Regions from separate parts of the Stenotrophomonas sp. PS02301 genome, predicted to be linked through region 1. Evidence: riboswitches for the same ligand, from Rfam matches in the RefSeq annotation. Region 1 holds a riboswitch; the other holds the start of a gene.

Region 1 (7,966 bases):
GGCGTGTCCCGCGAACCCACACACCCCCGCCCAGCCTGCAGAATCCAAAGGCGGCTCTCCTCCACGGCGCGCAGGAGCCGGGAGACGGGGAGTCGGCAGCAGCCCATAACAAAAACGGCCCGCTTGCGCGGGCCGTCTGCTGTTGCGTCAGGGCAGGGAGGCTTAGACCTCCACGCCCTCGTCTTCCTTGTACGCATCGACCGGGATGCAGGCGCACATCACGTTCTTGTCGCCGTAGACGTTGTCCACGCGTGCCACCGGCGGCCAGTACTTCTGCTGGCGCAGGCTGGCCAGCGGGAAGGCCGCCAGCTCGCGCGGGTAGGCGTGGGCCCACTCGCTGGCCGAGACCGCCGTGGCGGTGTGCGGTGCGTGCTTGAGCGGGTTGTCCTCGCGGTCCAGTCGCCCGTCTTCGATCGCGGCGATTTCCTCACGGATCTGGATCATCGCGTTGATGAAGCGATCCAGCTCGTGCAGCGATTCGCTCTCGGTCGGTTCCACCATCAGCGTGCCGGCGACCGGGAAGCTCAGGGTCGGGGCGTGGAAGCCGAAATCGATCAGGCGCTTGGCCACGTCCTCGGCGCCGATGCCGGAGGTCTTCTCCAGCGGTCGCACGTCCAGGATGCACTCGTGCGCCACCAGGCCGTTGCGGCCGGTGTACAGGGTCTTGAAGTGCGGGGCCAGGCGCTTGGCGATGTAGTTGGCGTTGAGCAGGGCCACCTGGGTTGCCTTGCGCAGGCCGGCGGTACCCATCAGCGTGATGTACATCCAGCTGATCGGCAGGATCGAGGCGCTGCCGAAGCTGGCCGCGCTGACCATGCCGACATCGCCTTCGCCGCCCAGCACCTTCGGCAGGAACGGGGCGAGGTGCGACTTGACCGCACACGGGCCGACGCCCGGGCCACCGCCGCCGTGCGGGATGCAGAAGGTCTTGTGCAGGTTCAGGTGCGAGACGTCCGAGCCCCACTTGCCGGGCTTGGCCACGCCGACCAGGGCGTTCATGTTGGCGCCGTCGGTGTACACCTGGCCGCCGTGCTTGTGCACGATCTCGCAGATCTCCACCACCTCTTCCTCGAACACGCCATGCGTGGACGGGTAGGTGATCATCAGCGCGGCCAGGCGGTCGCTGTACTTCTCCGCGTTGACCCGGATGTCCTCCAGGTCGACGTTGCCGTTGGCATCGGTCTTGGTCACCACGACTTTCATGCCGCACATCTGGGCCGAGGCCGGGTTGGTACCGTGCGCCGAATCCGGGATCAGGCAGACGTCGCGATGGCCTTCGCCGCGCGAGCGGTGGTAGGCGCGGATCGCCAGCAGGCCGGCGTACTCGCCCTGCGCGCCGGAGTTCGGCTGCAGGCTCACCGCGTCGTAACCGGTGCACTCGACCAGCATCGCTTCCAGGCCGTCGATCAGGTCCTTGTAGCCGGTAGCCTGGTCGGCCGGGGCCAGCGGATGGATGTTGGCGAACTCCGGCCAGGTCACCGGGATCATCTCGGCGGTGGCGTTGAGCTTCATGGTGCAGCTGCCCAGCGGGATCATGGTGCGATCCATCGCCAGGTCCTTGTCCGCCAGCGAACGCAGGTAACGCAGCAGTTCGTGTTCGCTGTGGTGGGTGTTGAACACCGGGTGGGTCAGGAAGGCGCTGGTGCGCACCAGATCGGCCGGCAACGCATCGGCGGTGGCCGCATCGAGCGCGTCCACGTCGACGGTCGCACCGAACAGCTGGCCCAGCGCGATGATGTCGGCGCGGGTGGCGGTTTCATCCAGGCTGATGCCGACCGCATCGCTGTCGATCGCACGCAGGTTGATGCGCGCCGCCGCAGCCTTGTCGTGGATCGCCTTGGCGTCCACATCCTTGACGTGCAGGGTGTCGAAGAAATGCTCGCCGACATTCACGCCGGCGCCGCGCAGCGCGGCGGCCAGGATGCTGGCCAGACGGTGGGTGCGACGGGCGATGCGGGTCAGGCCTTCCGGGCCGTGGTACACGGCGTACATCGAGGCCATCACCGCCAGCAGCACCTGGGCGGTGCAGATGTTGGAGGTCGCCTTCTCGCGACGGATGTGCTGCTCGCGGGTCTGCAGGGTCAGGCGGTACGCGGCGTTGCCCTGCGCATCGACCGAGACACCGATCAGGCGGCCCGGCATCGAGCGCTTGTAGGCGTCGCGGCAGGCCATGAAAGCGGCATGCGGGCCGCCGAAGCCGAACGGCACGCCGAAGCGCTGCGAGTTGCCGACCACGATGTCCGCACCCCATTCGCCGGGCGCGGCGATCAGGGTCAGTGCCAGCAGGTCGGTGGCCACGGCGACCAGGCCACCGCGCGCGTGCACGGCATCGGCCAGCGCCTTGTAATCGCCGATATGGCCGAAGGTATCCGGGTACTGCAGCAGCACGCCGTAGGCTTCGGCTTCCATCGCCTCGGCCGGGGTGCCCACGCGCAGCACGATGCCCATCGGCTCGGCGCGGGTGCGCAGCAGTTCCAGCGTCTGCGGGTGCACGGCGTCGTGCACGAAGAAGGTATCGGACTTCGACTTGGCCGAACGCTTGGCCAGGGTCATCGCTTCGGCGGCGGCGGTGGCCTCATCCAGCAGCGAGGCGTTGGCGATCTCCATGCCCGTGAGGTCGGCGCACAGCGTCTGGAAGTTGATCAGCGCTTCCATGCGGCCCTGCGAAATCTCGGCCTGGTACGGGGTGTAGGCGGTGTACCACGCCGGGTTTTCCAGCACGTTGCGCAGGATGACGTTCGGGGTGAGCGTGCCGTAGTAGCCCTGGCCGATGAAGGTGCGGAACACCTGGTTCTTGTCGGCGATGGCGCGGATCTTGGCCAGTGCCTGCACTTCGGTCAGCGACTCGGGCAGGTCCAGCGGTGCCGGCGATTTGATCCCGGCCGGGACGATCGCATCGGTCAGTGCGTCCAGCGAGGCGTGGCCGACCACATCGAGCATCTGCGCGATTTCGGCGTCGTTGGGGCCGATATGGCGTTCGACGAACGCGTGGCTGTGTTCAAGCTCGCGCAGGGAGGGGGTGTTCTGGGACATGGCTGGCATCTCGGAGAGTGGGCACGCACGTTCGGAAGGCGGCCGGGCCAGGGCGCGTCGCGGGCGACAGCGATCCACCGGACCTTGCGGTCTTCCTGGGTGCCCCTCTGTCCTTTTGCCTGAGAGTTTAAAAGCGCGCATCGGCGTGCTTCGTGCCCCTTCGGCGCCGGCATTCGCCGGTCTCTCCAGAGTTTTGGTACGGGTGGTATCGGGCCTGAGCGATTACGGGCGTTGCGCCTTCGGCAGCGGGTGTCCGCTTCTCCCACCATGTAGCGCGGCGATTATAGCCCAGCCGTTTCGGGCACTGGGCCTTTCCGGCACATGAATACGCAGCCGCGCAGGACCCCGGAAACCCGGCCCGGGCATGGTGCCGGGGGCGGCAAAGGCCTATGATCACTGGATCCTCGTATTCATCTGGCGCCGCCCGTTCCGGGCCAGGCGCCCGCCGTGCAGTGCGCATGGCCGCTGACGGAAGCCCGCATGACGCCCGCCTCACCCTCGACCCGCCGCTTGGCCCTGCTGCTCGCAGGCCTGGCGATGTTCGGTCCGTTCTCGATCGACACCATCTTTCCCGCCTTCCTGCTGCTGGGCGACCGCATGCAGGTGGACCAGGTCGCGGTGCAGCAGACCATCAGCGTGTACCTGCTGTTCTATGGGCTGATGAGCCTGGCCCACGGCCCGCTCTCGGATGCGTTCGGCCGCAAGCGGGTGATCATCGGTGGGCTGGTGCTGTTCATCGGCGCCTCGATCGGCTGTGCGCTGTCGCGGGACATGACCACGTTGCTGGTGTTCCGCGCGCTGCAGGGCGTGACGGCCGGTGTGGGTGTGATCGTCGGCCGCGCCGTGATCCGCGATCTGTACCACGGTGCCGACGCGCAGCGCTTGATGAGCCAGGTCTCGATGATCTTCGGCGTCGCCCCGGCGATCGCCCCGATCATCGGTGGCTGGATCCTGCTCGGCGGCGGCGACTGGCCGTTGATCTTCTGGTTCCTGGTGCTGTTCGGCGTGGTGTTGCTGCTGGCCACCGGCAAGTGGCTGCCCGAAACCCATCCGGTCGAGGCGCGCACGCCACTGTCGATGCGGGAACTGCTGCGCAGCTATGCGCGGATGGGTTCCAATGCGCGCCTGCTGCGTCTTGCTGCAGCCGGTGCGTTCAATTTCTCCGGCATCTTCCTGTATATCGCCTCGGCGCCGGTGTTCGTGATGCAGCACCTGAAGCTCGGCGAAGGCGGATTTGCCTGGTTGTTCATTCCCACCATCGGCGGCATGACCGTGGGCTCGTTCCTGTCCGGGCGCATGGCCGGGCGGATCGTGCCGCAGCGACAGATCGCGATCGGGTTTGCGTTGTGCGCGGTCTCGGCGCTGTTGAACTTCGGCTACGTGGCATCGGTACCGCAGATCGCGCTGCCGTGGGCGGTGATGCCGATCTTCCTGGGCGGCGTCGGCATGGCCTTGATCTTCCCGATCCTGGCGCTGGCCGTGCTGGACATGTACCCGCATCAGCGCGGCCTGGCGTCCTCGATGCAGATGTTCATCCAGCTGATGATCAACACGGTGGTGGCCGGCGTGGTCTCGCCGATGCTCAGCAGCAGCCCGATGCACCTGGCCTTGGGCTACGCGGGCTTCTTCGCCATCGGTGCCGTCTTCTGGTACTGGGAGCGGCGCTGCGAACGCCGCCGCGACCTGCTCACGCCCATCGAGTGAGCCGCATGCATGCCACGCCTGCACACAACGCAGGCGTGGCGGCATTGCCATTGCGCGACTGCGGCGTATCCTGTGCCTTCGCCAGCCAGTTCGTGCTCCACGACAGCCAATACGCTCCCCTGCGGACGCCGCGTCCGCCGCAACTCAGGGTGATTGCATGGCTGCCCATCAGACCTACCGCCTGTTCGATGTCGCGCTCAAGCAGCGCACCGTTCTCTCTCCGTCGCTTACCCGCATGGTCTTCGCTGCGCCCGATGTGGCCAACATGAAGACCGACGGGCCGGATCAGCGTATCAAGGTGTTCTTCCCGCTACCCGGCCAGCCAGCCCCCGAGGTGCCGCAGGGCGAGGACTGGTACGCGCGTTATCGCGCGCTGCCCGACACCGAGCGTGCGCCGATGCGCACCTACACCATCCGTGCGCTGCGCCCTGAAGTGGGCGAAGTTGATGTCGATTTCGTGCTGCACGGCGAGACCGGCCCCGCCTCGCGTGTGGCCATGCAGGCACGTGTCGGCGATCGGGTCGGACTGCTGGCGCCCGATGCGCGGGTCGAGCACAGCAGCGAGGGCTACGAGTGGAAGCCGCCGGCGCAGGTGAAGCGCGTGCTGTTGGTGGCCGATGACACTGCGCTGCCAGCCGTGGCCGGCATTCTGGAAGACTTGGCGCAGTGGCCGCAGCCGCCGGACGTGCAGGCCTTCCTGGAGGTGGAGCACGAGGCGGATGTAATGCCGCTGCAGGCACCGCCCGGTGCGCAGCTGTTCTGGCTGGCCCGCGAGGGCGCCGCGCATGGTCAGCGGCTGCAGGACGCGGTACGGGCCCGGGTCGGTCCCTCCGGTACGCGCCATGGTGAGCAGGAACTGGCCGAGATCGACATCGATCAGGACATCCTGTGGGAGCAGGCCAGTGCGCCGGGCGGCGGGCTGTATGCCTGGGTCGCCGGCGAGGCCGGCGCGGTGATGGCGGTCCGCCGGCACCTGGTCAAAACCTGTGGTATCGACCGCCAGGCCATCACCTTCATGGGCTATTGGCGGCACGGCAAGGTCCTGGATTGAGAGGGCCGCCCGTGCTGCGATACGGGCTCGCCAGGGTCCGTGCGGTATCCTTGGCGCTTTGCCGCAGTCCGGATTTCCCCATGTCGACCACCTCCAAACTGCGCCGCGACATCCGCCGGCGCCGCGAAACCCAGGCCGCCAACCGCGAGCAGGCCGCCACCCCGCCGGTCGAGCCGCATGCCGAACTGCGCGACCAGCAACGCACGCTGCTGGCCGGTGTGGTGCGCCGCGAGGGTGAGTGGGTGCTGGGCATGGACGGACGCATCGCGGGGCAGACCACCAGCGCGGCACGCGTGCTGGCCTTGATCATGCAGGCCGCCGAACTGCACGAGCGGCAGGGCACGCCGGTCCGGTTGGTGTACTCGGATGCGTTGAAGGATGCCGCGCACGCCGAGGCCAAGGCCGACGGCATGGACTTCGAGCAGTTCAAGACCGAGCTGGCGGCCGCCCTGAAACCCACGTCGTAGCGCCACGCCCTGCGTGGAAGCGCATGAAAAAACCGGCCTTTCGGCCGGTTTTTTCGTTGCGGGCTGCGGCCGGGCGGGCCCGGCCCAACCCACGGGTTACGGTGCCGCGCGCGCCGTCGGTGCGGCCGGGGCCGCAGCGGTGGCCGCCGGCACCTGCCAACCGCACATCTGGCCCTGGTTCTGCTGCTTGAGCCATTCGTTGACCGGGGTGAAGTACTCGATCATCGGGCCGGCATCGAGTTTGTCGCCGCCGGTGATTTCCTTCAGCGTGGCCTGCCACGGCTGGCTGGCGCCCTTGCTCAGCATGGCCCAGAACTTCTGGCCGGCTTCCTTGTTGCCGTAGAAGCTGCACTGATGCAGCGGACCCTTGTAACCGGAGGCATCGCACAGGCCCTTGTAGAACTGGAACTGCAGGATGCGCGCCAGGAAGTAGCGGGTGTACGGGGTGTTGCCCGGCACGTGGTACTTGGCGCCCGCATCGAAGAATTCCTCACCGCGCGCGCTGGCCGGGGCCACGCCCTGGTACTTGGCCTTCAGGTCCCACCACGCCTGGTTGTAATGGTCCGGGGTGATCGAGCCATCGAACACGCCCCAGCGCCAGCGGTCGATCATCAGGCCGAACGGCAGGAACGACACGCCGCTCAGGGCCATGCGCATCTGCGCGTTGATGGTCGCCTCGCGGCTTTCCTGCGGGGCGTCGACCAGGCCGATCGAGTTGAGGTACTGCGGCGTCATCGCCAGCACGATGGTGTCGCCGATCGCTTCATGGAAGCCGTCGTTGGCACCGCCCTGGAACAACGGCGGCAGCGGGTTGTAGGCCAGGTCGTAATAGATATGACCCAGCTCGTGGTAGATCGTGGTGAAATTCTCTTCGTTCGGCTTGATGCACATCTTGGTGCGCACGTCGCCTTCCATGTTCATGTCCCACGCGCTGGCGTGGCAGACCACGTCACGGTCCAGCGGCTTGATGAACTGGGTCTTGTCCCAGTACGACTTCGGCAGTGCCGGCATGCCGAGCGAGACATAGAAGTCCTGCGCGCGCTCGGTCATCTGCTTGGCGGTACGCAGTTCGGCCTCACGCTGCGCCTTGTACAGCGCTTCCACGTTCGCGCCGCTGCCGGCCTTGGCCAGTGCGCCACTGAGGTTGGTCTGGTACTGCTTTTCCAGTGCGGCGGTGATGTCCAGGTTGCCGGCACCGGGATACGGTTCCAGCTGGTCCCACAGGTTGGACCAGTCCTGCTGCCACATGTTGCCGGTCAGGTGCGCGGCGATCAGGCCGCCGTTGACCTCGGCCTTGTCCTTGCCGTACGTGGCATCGAGCTTGGTACGGGCATAGCAGTGCAGCTGCTCGTACATCGGCTTGACCTGGTCCCACAGCCGGTCGGTTTCCGGGCCGATCTGGTCGGCCGGCATGTCGTAGCCGCTGCGCCACATCTGCCCGGCGTCGGCGAAGCCCATTTCTTTGGCACCTTCATTGACCAGGCTGACGAAACGCTCGTAATCAGCGCGCATCGGCTTGGTGGTTCCATGCCAGCCCTGCCAGGCGTCCAGCTGCGCGTCGTAGTCGCGGCTGCGGGCGAGGACCTGTTCCAGATCGCCGAGCTGGCGGCAGGTCTGGGGGTTGGCTTCATCGGTGCAGTATTTGCCGGAGCCATAAGCGCCTTCCATGCGGCTGGCGATGCGGGTCAGCTCGGAGAGCTTGGCCGGGTCG
Region 2 (7,966 bases), on a different contig from region 1:
TGCGCGCGCGCGGCATTGATCGCGGCCTGCACATCGCGCGCGGCATCGTCCACGTTGCGGCCGAGTGCGAACTTCAGTTCGACCTGGGTCGAGCCCTGGGTGCTGGCCGAGTCGATCCCGGTCAGCCCCGGTATGGTGCCCAGCGCACGTTCCAGCGGCGTGGCGACGTTGGCCGCCATCGATTCCGGGCTCGCGCCGGGCAGGCTCGCGCTGACGTTGATCGCCGGGTAGTCGACCTGCGGCAACGGCGCGACCGGCAGCAGGCGCAGCCCGAGCAGGCCCGCCAGCACCACCGCCACCGCCAGCAGCACGGTGGCGACGGGATGCTGCACGAACCAGCCGATCGCCCGCGACAGCGGACTCACGCCAGCGCCTCGTCAGCCGCGTCGGCAGCCGGTGCGGGACGTTGGCGGAAGCGGTCGAAGAACAGGTAGATCACCGGCGTGGTGAACAGGGTCAGCACCTGGCTGACGATCAGCCCGCCCACCATCACCAGGCCCAGCGGCTGGCGCAGCTCCGCGCCCGAGCCACTGGCGAACATCAGCGGGATCGCGCCGAACAGCGCGGCCAGCGTGGTCATCAGGATCGGCCGGAAGCGCAGCAGGGCGGCCTGGTGGATCGCCTGACGTGGCGCCATGCCGTGCTCGCGCTCGGCCTCCAGCGCGAAGTCGATCATCATGATCGCGTTCTTCTTGACCAGCCCGATCAGCAGCACGATGCCGATCACCGCGATCAGGTCCAGGCTGCGCCCGCTGACCAGCAACGCAAGCAACGCGCCCACCGTGGCCGAGGGCAGGGTGGAGAGAATGGTGATCGGATGGATGAAGCTCTCATAGAGCACGCCCAGCACCAGGTACATCACCACCACCGCCGCCAGCACCAGCCACAACGTGCTCGACAGCGACGCGCGGAACGCATCGGCCGCCCCCTGCAGGCGAAGCTCTACGCTGGCCGGCAGGCCGATCGCGGCGCGTGCGCCTTCGATGGCCTGCACCGCTTCGCCCAGCGATGCCTGCGGGGCGAGGTTGAAGGAGAACGTCACCGCCGGGAACTGGCCGACATGGTTGATCAGCAGCTGCGCGGGGCGCTGTTCGATCCGGGCGATGCCGCCCAGCGGCACCTGCCGCCCGTCCGGCCCGGTGACGTGCAGGCGGGCGATCGCATCCGGGCCGAAAGCCACGTCGGGGCGCGCTTCCAGCACCACGCGGTACTGGTTGGCCTGGGTGAAGATGGTCGAGATCTGGCGCTGCCCGAACGCGTCGTACAGCGCATCGGCAATGGTCTCCACGCTGATCCCCAGCCGCGCCGCGGCGACCCGGTCGATCACCACATGCGCCTGCAGGCCTTGGTTCTGCAGATCACTGGCGACGTCGGCCAGTGCCGGTGCCTGCTGCAGGTGCGCGAGCAGGCGCGGCGTCCACGTCTCCAGCTGCGCGATATCCGGGCTGGTCAGGGTGAACTGGTATTGGGTACGGCTGATCCGGTCTTCGATGCCCAGTTCCTGCACCGGTTGCAGATACAGTCTGATGCCCGGGACATGCGCCACGCGCTGCTGCAGCCGCGCGATGATCGCCTGCGCATCGGCATCGCGCTGTGCGTGCGGTTTCAATTCGATCAGAAGACGCCCGCTGTTGAGCGTGGCGTTGTTGCCGTCCACGCCGATGAACGAGGACAGGCTGGCCACGTCCTCATCCTCCAGCAACGCCGCCGACAACGCCTGCTGGCGCTGCGCCATCGCCTGGAAGGAGATCGACTGCGGTGCCTCGCTGATGCCCTGGATCAGCCCGGCATCCTGCACCGGGAAGAAGCCCTTGGGCACCCACACGTACAGCAGCGCCGTCAGCACCAGTGTGGCGACAGTGGCGGCCAGCATCAGCGGCTGGCGCTGCAGCACCCAGTGCAGCTGGCGATCGTAGACCGCCACCACGCGGTCGAACGGGTCGCCCTGCTGCGCCGATTCCTGCCCATCGGCATCGCGACGGGTGGCGTGGCCGGCCTTGAGCAGGCGCGCGCACATCATCGGCGTCAGCGTCAGCGAGACCAGCAGCGAGATGCCGATCGCCACCGCCAAGGTGATCGCGAATTCGTGGAACAGCTTGCCGACCACGTCGGCCATGAACAGCAGGGGGATCAGCACCGCGATCAGCGACAGGGTCAGCGAGATCAGGGTGAAGCCGATCTGCCTGGCGCCCTTCAGTGCTGCCTGCATCGGCGTGGCACCGCGCTCCAGATGACGGGCGATGTTCTCCAGCATCACGATCGCATCGTCCACCACGAAACCGGTGGCGATGGTCAGCGCCATCAGCGTGAGGTTGTTGAGCGAGAAGCCGGCCAGCAGCATCACCCCGAACGTGCCGACCAGCGACAGCGGGACCGCGATGCTGGGAATGATCGTGGCCGGGATGTTGCGCAGGAACAGGAAGGTGACCATCACCACCAGCGCGATCGCGATCAGCAGCTCGTGCTGCACGCCACGGATGGACGCGCGGATCGATTCGGTGCGATCGCTGAGGATGGCCACATCCACACCGGCCGGCAGCGAGGATTGCAGCTGCGGCAGCAGCGCACGCACCTGGTCGACCACGGCGATGACGTTCGCGCCGGGCTGGCGCTGGATGTTGATCAGCACGGCCGGGGTGGTGCCCGACCACGCGGCGAGCTGGCGGTTCTCGGCGCCGTCTTCGATGGTGGCCACGTCGCCCAGACGCAGCGGTGCGCCATCCTTCCAGGCCAGGATCAGGGCGCGGTACTCGGCCACCGAGCGCATCTGATCGTTGGCATCGAGCATGATCGCGCGGGTCGGCCCGTCGAAGCTGCCCTTGGGCAGGTTGACGTTGGCCGTGCCGATCGCGGTGCGGATGCTGGCCATGCTCAGCCCGTTGGCGGCCAGCGCGGACGGATTGACCTGGATGCGCACCGCCGGGCGCTGCCCACCAGCGAGGCTGACCAGCCCGACCCCAGGCAGCTGCGAGAGCCGCTGCGCCATGCGGGTATCGACCAGATCGTGCACCTGCGGGAGCGAGAGGCCCTGCGAGGTCACTGCCAGGGTCAGGATCGGGGTGTCAGCCGGGTTGACCTTGCGGTACACCGGCGGCACCGGCAGGTCGTCGGGCAGGAAGCTGTCGGCGGCGTTGATCGCGGCCTGCACTTCCTGCTCGGCCACGCCGAGCGCGACCTCCAGCGAGAACTGCAGGGTGATCACCGACGCGCCGCCGGAGCTGGTCGAGGACATCTGCTTCAGGCCGGGAATCTGCCCGAGCTGGCGTTCCAGCGGCGCGGTGACCGCGCTGGTGGTGACATCCGGGCTGGCGCCGGGATACAGCGTGGTGATCTGGATGATCGGGTAATCGACCTGCGGCAGTGCCGCGACCGGCAGCAGGCGGTAGGCCATCACGCCGGACAGCAGCAGCGCCACCATCAGCAGCGTGGTCGCGACCGGGCGCTCGATGAAGGGGCGCGAGAGGTTCATGCGCCGGTCCGTGGCGGGTCCTGCTCCACCACCTCGACCTTGGCGCCTTCGCGCAGCCCGTCGATGCCTTCCACCACCACGCGCTCGCCGGCCTTGAGGCCTTCGCGCACCGAGACGCGTTCGCCATCGGCCGGGCCGAGCACCACGGTGCGCAGCGATGAGGTGTCATCGGCCGCGATCACATAGACGTAGCTGCCCTTGCTGCCGAACTGCACGGCGGCATTGGGAATCACCACCGCATCGCTGCTGCTGACCTGCAGACGCACGTTGACGAACTGGTTGGGGAACAGTGATTCATCGGTATTGGCGAACTGCGCGCGCAGTTTCAGCGTGCCGGTGGCGGTATCGATGCGGTTGTCCAGGCTGGAGAGCACCCCGTCGCCCAGTGCAGTGCGCTCCTCGCGGTCCCAGGCTTCCACGGTCAGCCGGGGATTGGCGCGTGCGGCAGCCACCACCGCCGGCAGGTCCGGCTCGGGCACGGTGAACAGCACGCTGATCGGGGTGGTCTGGGTGATGGTGGCCAGCGGCTCGGTATCGCCACTGCGCACCAGGTTGCCGACATCGACGTTGCGCAGGCCCATGCGCCCGGCCACCGGTGCGGTGATGCGGGTGTACTGCAGCTGCAGGCGTGCTTCATCCACCGCCGCCTGGTCGGTCTGGCGGCGGCCCTGCAGCTGGCGGACCTTGCTCTGCTGATCACTGAGGTCCTGCGCGGAGACGAAGTGCTTGCTTTGCAGTTCGGCGAAGCGCTTGAGCTGGCTTTCGGCATTGTCCAACTCGGCCAGGTTCTGCTGCTGGGTACCCAGCGCACGCGAGAGCTGCACCTGGAACGGGCGCGGATCGATCTCGGCCAGCAGCTCGCCGGCGGTGACGTGCTGGCCCTCGGAGAATGCCAGCCGCAGCAGCTCGCCATCCACGCGGCTGCGGATGCTCACCGTATGCAGCGGGGTCACCGTGCCCAGCGCTTTCAGGCGCACCACCAGGTCTTCCTGCGTCGCGGTGGCCACACGCACCGGGGTCGGCTGCGGACCCCCGGACGGGCCGGCGGCGGGGGCGGGCGAGAGCAGTTTCCATGCAGCGATGGCGGCCAGGCCGACACCGGCAGCGATCAACAGCGGTGTGGCGAAACGACGGCGAGACGACGGGGGCGTTGAAGCGGACATACGCATCCTGCGCACCCTCCACCGGAGCAGTGCGTCCATGGGGACCGGCCGACGGCGGCAGGTCAACGGGGGAGAGGGTGTCTGGCGGGGCAGCGGGTGGAACACCGCCGCGTGGCTGGATGCCGTTCGAATGGAACGGGAGCGCCATGATACAGGGCCGGGCCGCTCAAGCTCCCGTGACCTTGGTCATGCCCGCGGGTGCGTCAATGCACCTCGTCGCGGTACACGAACTTCGGCATTTCCCACTTGAAGTGGATGGCCAGCAGGCGGAACAGGAAGCCGCCGCCCAGGCACCACAGCGTGGCCGCGTTGAGCGACACGCCGAGTTCCAGCAGGGCCAGGTAGGCCGCGCCGGTGAGCAGGGTGATCACCGCATACAGTTCTTTCTGGAAGATCAGCGGCACCTCGTTGCACAACACATCGCGCAGCACGCCGCCGAACGCACCGGTCAGCATGCCGGCGATCAGGATGATCGGCACGGTGTGCCCGCCCTCGCGCGCGACCGCGCAGCCGATCAGGGTGAACGCGATCAGGCCCAGGCCATCGAGCACCAGGAAGGTGCGCCGGAAGTGATGCATCCAGCGCGCCACCCAGGTCGCGATCAGTGCCGCGCAGATGGTGAAGCCCAGGTACTCCGGGTGCTTCACCCAGCCCAGCGGGTAGTGGCCGAGCACGATGTCGCGCAGCGAGCCGCCGCCGAGCGCGGTGACGCAGGCGATGATGACCACGCCGAACAGGTCCATGCGGCGGCGACCGGCCGACAGCGCGCCGGTCATGGCTTCGGCCGAGATGGCGATGAGGTAGATCAGGGAGAGCAGCATGGGGGGCTCCGGGAAACACGTCAGGCGGGGGACGGAAACGCACACGCCTCACGCCAGCGCCGCTGCACTGTCGTGGGGTGGGATTCCGTTGCCGCTCCCGCTGTCCTTTTGCCTGAGAGTTCGGTGGCCAAAGCCACGTGCCCCTTCGGCGGGTCATTGAAGACCTCTCTCCAGATCGGCGTGTCGGATGCATGGTTGGTGGCTGTGCAGCCACCGGCCTGAGCGATTATGGGAGCCTGCGCCTTCGGCGGGCGCCAGCGCGGCGCCTCTCTCCTGCATCCGGGGCGGATTCTAGCAGCCGCCGGGCCCGTGCCGGGGGATAATCCCGGTATGCCCGCTGAACCCGCCCTCTGGTACCTGTACCTGCTTGAATGCCGCAACGGCAGCTATTACGCCGGCATCAGCAACGACGTGGACGCGCGCTTCCAGGCCCATCTGGCCGGCAAAGGGGCGAAATACACCCGGGCCAACCCGCCGGTGAAGGTGCTGGCGATGCGCGCCTACCCGGACCGCGCGGCGGCGTCGAAGGCCGAGTGGCAGCTCAAGCGGCAACCGCGCGAGCGCAAGCTGGCGTGGCTGGCGCTGCCCGATCCCACGTAGCCCCGCGTGCGGGTTGTTCGGGCCTTCGTTGGCGGCATACCATCGACCCTCGTTCGTTGATCCGCTTGCCCAAGCCCTGGAGTGCCATGTCCCGCGATCTGTCGTTGTACCCGGAAGATGAGAATGGCGATGTGCTCTGGAACATGCTGCAGGACGGCGATGATCTGACGATTCCGCGCGAGGTGGATTTCGCGCTGATCTTCCCGACCCAGGATGTGGCGATCGCCTTCGCCGTGCACCTGCTCAAGAACGACCAGAAGGTGTCCTTCGCCGCCTACGACGGCAACGATGACTACCCGTGGCAGGTGGTGGTGCATCCGCTGATGCTGCCGACCCACCAGAACATCGCCGGCTTCGAAGGTCTGCTGGCCAGCGAGGCGGTCTCCTACAGCGGCCAGGTGGATGGCTGGGGATGTCTGTCGCAGGGATGATCAGGGCGTGGGCGGTCGTTTCGGCCGGCGATCGTCCTGTGCATCGCCGAAGATGATCCGCGCGCTGCGCTGGTAGCTCCAGTACGCCACCGCCCAGTTCAACAGCACCACCACGCGGTTGCGGAAGCCGATCAGGAAGAACACGTGCGCGGCCAGCCAGAACCACCAGGCCAGCACGCCGGAGAGCTGCAGCCGGCCGAGGTGGACGATCGCGGCCATGCGGCCGATGGTGGCCAGGTTGCCGAAGTCCTTGTACTTGAACGGACCCGGCGCGGGCTTGCCGGCCAAGCGCGTCTGGATCGTGGTGGCCACGTGCTTGCCCATCTGCTTGGCCGCCGGGGCGACGCCGGGTACCGGCTTGCCGTCGGCCTGGGTCAGTGCCGCCAGGTCACCGGCAACGAATATCTCCGGGTGACCCTCCAGGGTAAGGTCAGGCTGCACCGGCACGCGGCCGGCGCGGTCCAGTGGCACCTCCAACGTACGTGCCAGCGGTGAGGCGGCGACACCGGCGGCCCAGACCACGGTGCGGGCCTCGACGAAGCGCTCGCCGAGCTGGAAGCCTTCGGCATTGATGTCGCTGACCGGCGTGCCGGTGAGCACCTCCACGCCCAGCTTTTCCAGCTGACGGCGCGCCTTGAGCGAGAGCACCTCGGGGAAGGTGGACAGCACGCGCGGGCCGGCTTCGACCAGGCGGACCTTGGCCGAGGCGGGATCGATATGCCGGAACTCATTGCGCAGCGTGTGCCGCGCGATCTCGGCCAGGGTGCCGGCCAGTTCCACGCCGGTGGGGCCGCCACCGACCACGGCGAAACTCAGCCACGCCGCTTTGCGCGCGGGATCGGGTTCGGCCTCGGCGCGCTCGAAGGCGAGCAGCAGCTTGCGGCGCAGCGCGATGGCATCGTCCAGCGTCTTCAGGCCGGGCGCATCGGCGGCCCATTCGTCGTGGCCGAAGTAGGCATGGGTGGCGCCGGTGCACAGCATCAGGGTGTCGTACGTAATCTGCGTGCCATCGGCCAGCGTCGCGGTGCGCGCGGCCTTGTCGATGCCGGTCACTTCACCCAGGCGCACTTCGACATTGCGCTGGTGACCGAGGATGTGGCGCAGCGGCGCGGCGATATCCGGCGCGGACAGGCCTGCGGTGGCCACCTGGTAGAGCAGCGGCTGGAACAGATGATGGTTGCGACGGTCCACCAGGGTGATGCGCACGTGCGCCGAGGCGAGGGCACGGGTGGCCCAGAGGCCGGCAAAACCGCCACCGATGATGAGCAGGTGGGGCGTGGGATCGCGGGTCATGCTTCACTCCTTGGCGGGCGCCGGAGGGGGGCGGCGCAGGTCGTCTCGTGATGCGGCCCATGGTAGCACGTGAAGCGCGATGTTCACGTCGATGGCCGATACTGGGTTCAGGGGCCATCGCGCTTGCCCGATGGCCGATCCGATCCCGCCCAGGAGACCGAGATGTCCGAACCGGAAAAGCGCATCGCC

What was found. Region 1 has a riboswitch for glycine ahead of gcvP (aminomethyl-transferring glycine dehydrogenase). Riboswitches for the same ligand answer to the same signal wherever they lie in the genome.
Region 2: another riboswitch for glycine. It lies ahead of QMX81_RS00635 (trimeric intracellular cation channel family protein); the one in region 1 lies ahead of gcvP (aminomethyl-transferring glycine dehydrogenase).

The regions. Positions count from the first base shown of each region.
Region 1 covers NZ_JASCOO010000080.1:69-8,034, forward strand. Annotated here, with positions in the region: gene gcvP (aminomethyl-transferring glycine dehydrogenase) at 163-3,042, opposite strand; glycine riboswitch at 3,131-3,232, opposite strand; gene QMX81_RS16270 (multidrug effflux MFS transporter) at 3,514-4,737, shown strand; gene QMX81_RS16275 (siderophore-interacting protein) at 4,895-5,788, shown strand; gene QMX81_RS16280 (hypothetical protein) at 5,869-6,255, shown strand; gene QMX81_RS16285 (M2 family metallopeptidase) at 6,352-7,966, opposite strand, start outside.
Region 2 covers NZ_JASCOO010000001.1:110,700-118,665, reverse strand. Annotated here, with positions in the region: gene QMX81_RS00650 (efflux RND transporter permease subunit) at 1-365, opposite strand, end outside; gene QMX81_RS00645 (MdtB/MuxB family multidrug efflux RND transporter permease subunit) at 362-3,469, opposite strand; gene QMX81_RS00640 (MdtA/MuxA family multidrug efflux RND transporter periplasmic adaptor subunit) at 3,466-4,632, opposite strand; gene QMX81_RS00635 (trimeric intracellular cation channel family protein) at 4,836-5,453, opposite strand; glycine riboswitch at 5,546-5,637, opposite strand; glycine riboswitch at 5,646-5,739, opposite strand; gene QMX81_RS00630 (GIY-YIG nuclease family protein) at 5,784-6,053, shown strand; gene QMX81_RS00625 (ribonuclease E inhibitor RraB) at 6,140-6,484, shown strand; gene QMX81_RS00620 (NAD(P)/FAD-dependent oxidoreductase) at 6,485-7,777, opposite strand; gene QMX81_RS00615 (NYN domain-containing protein) at 7,940-7,966, shown strand, end outside.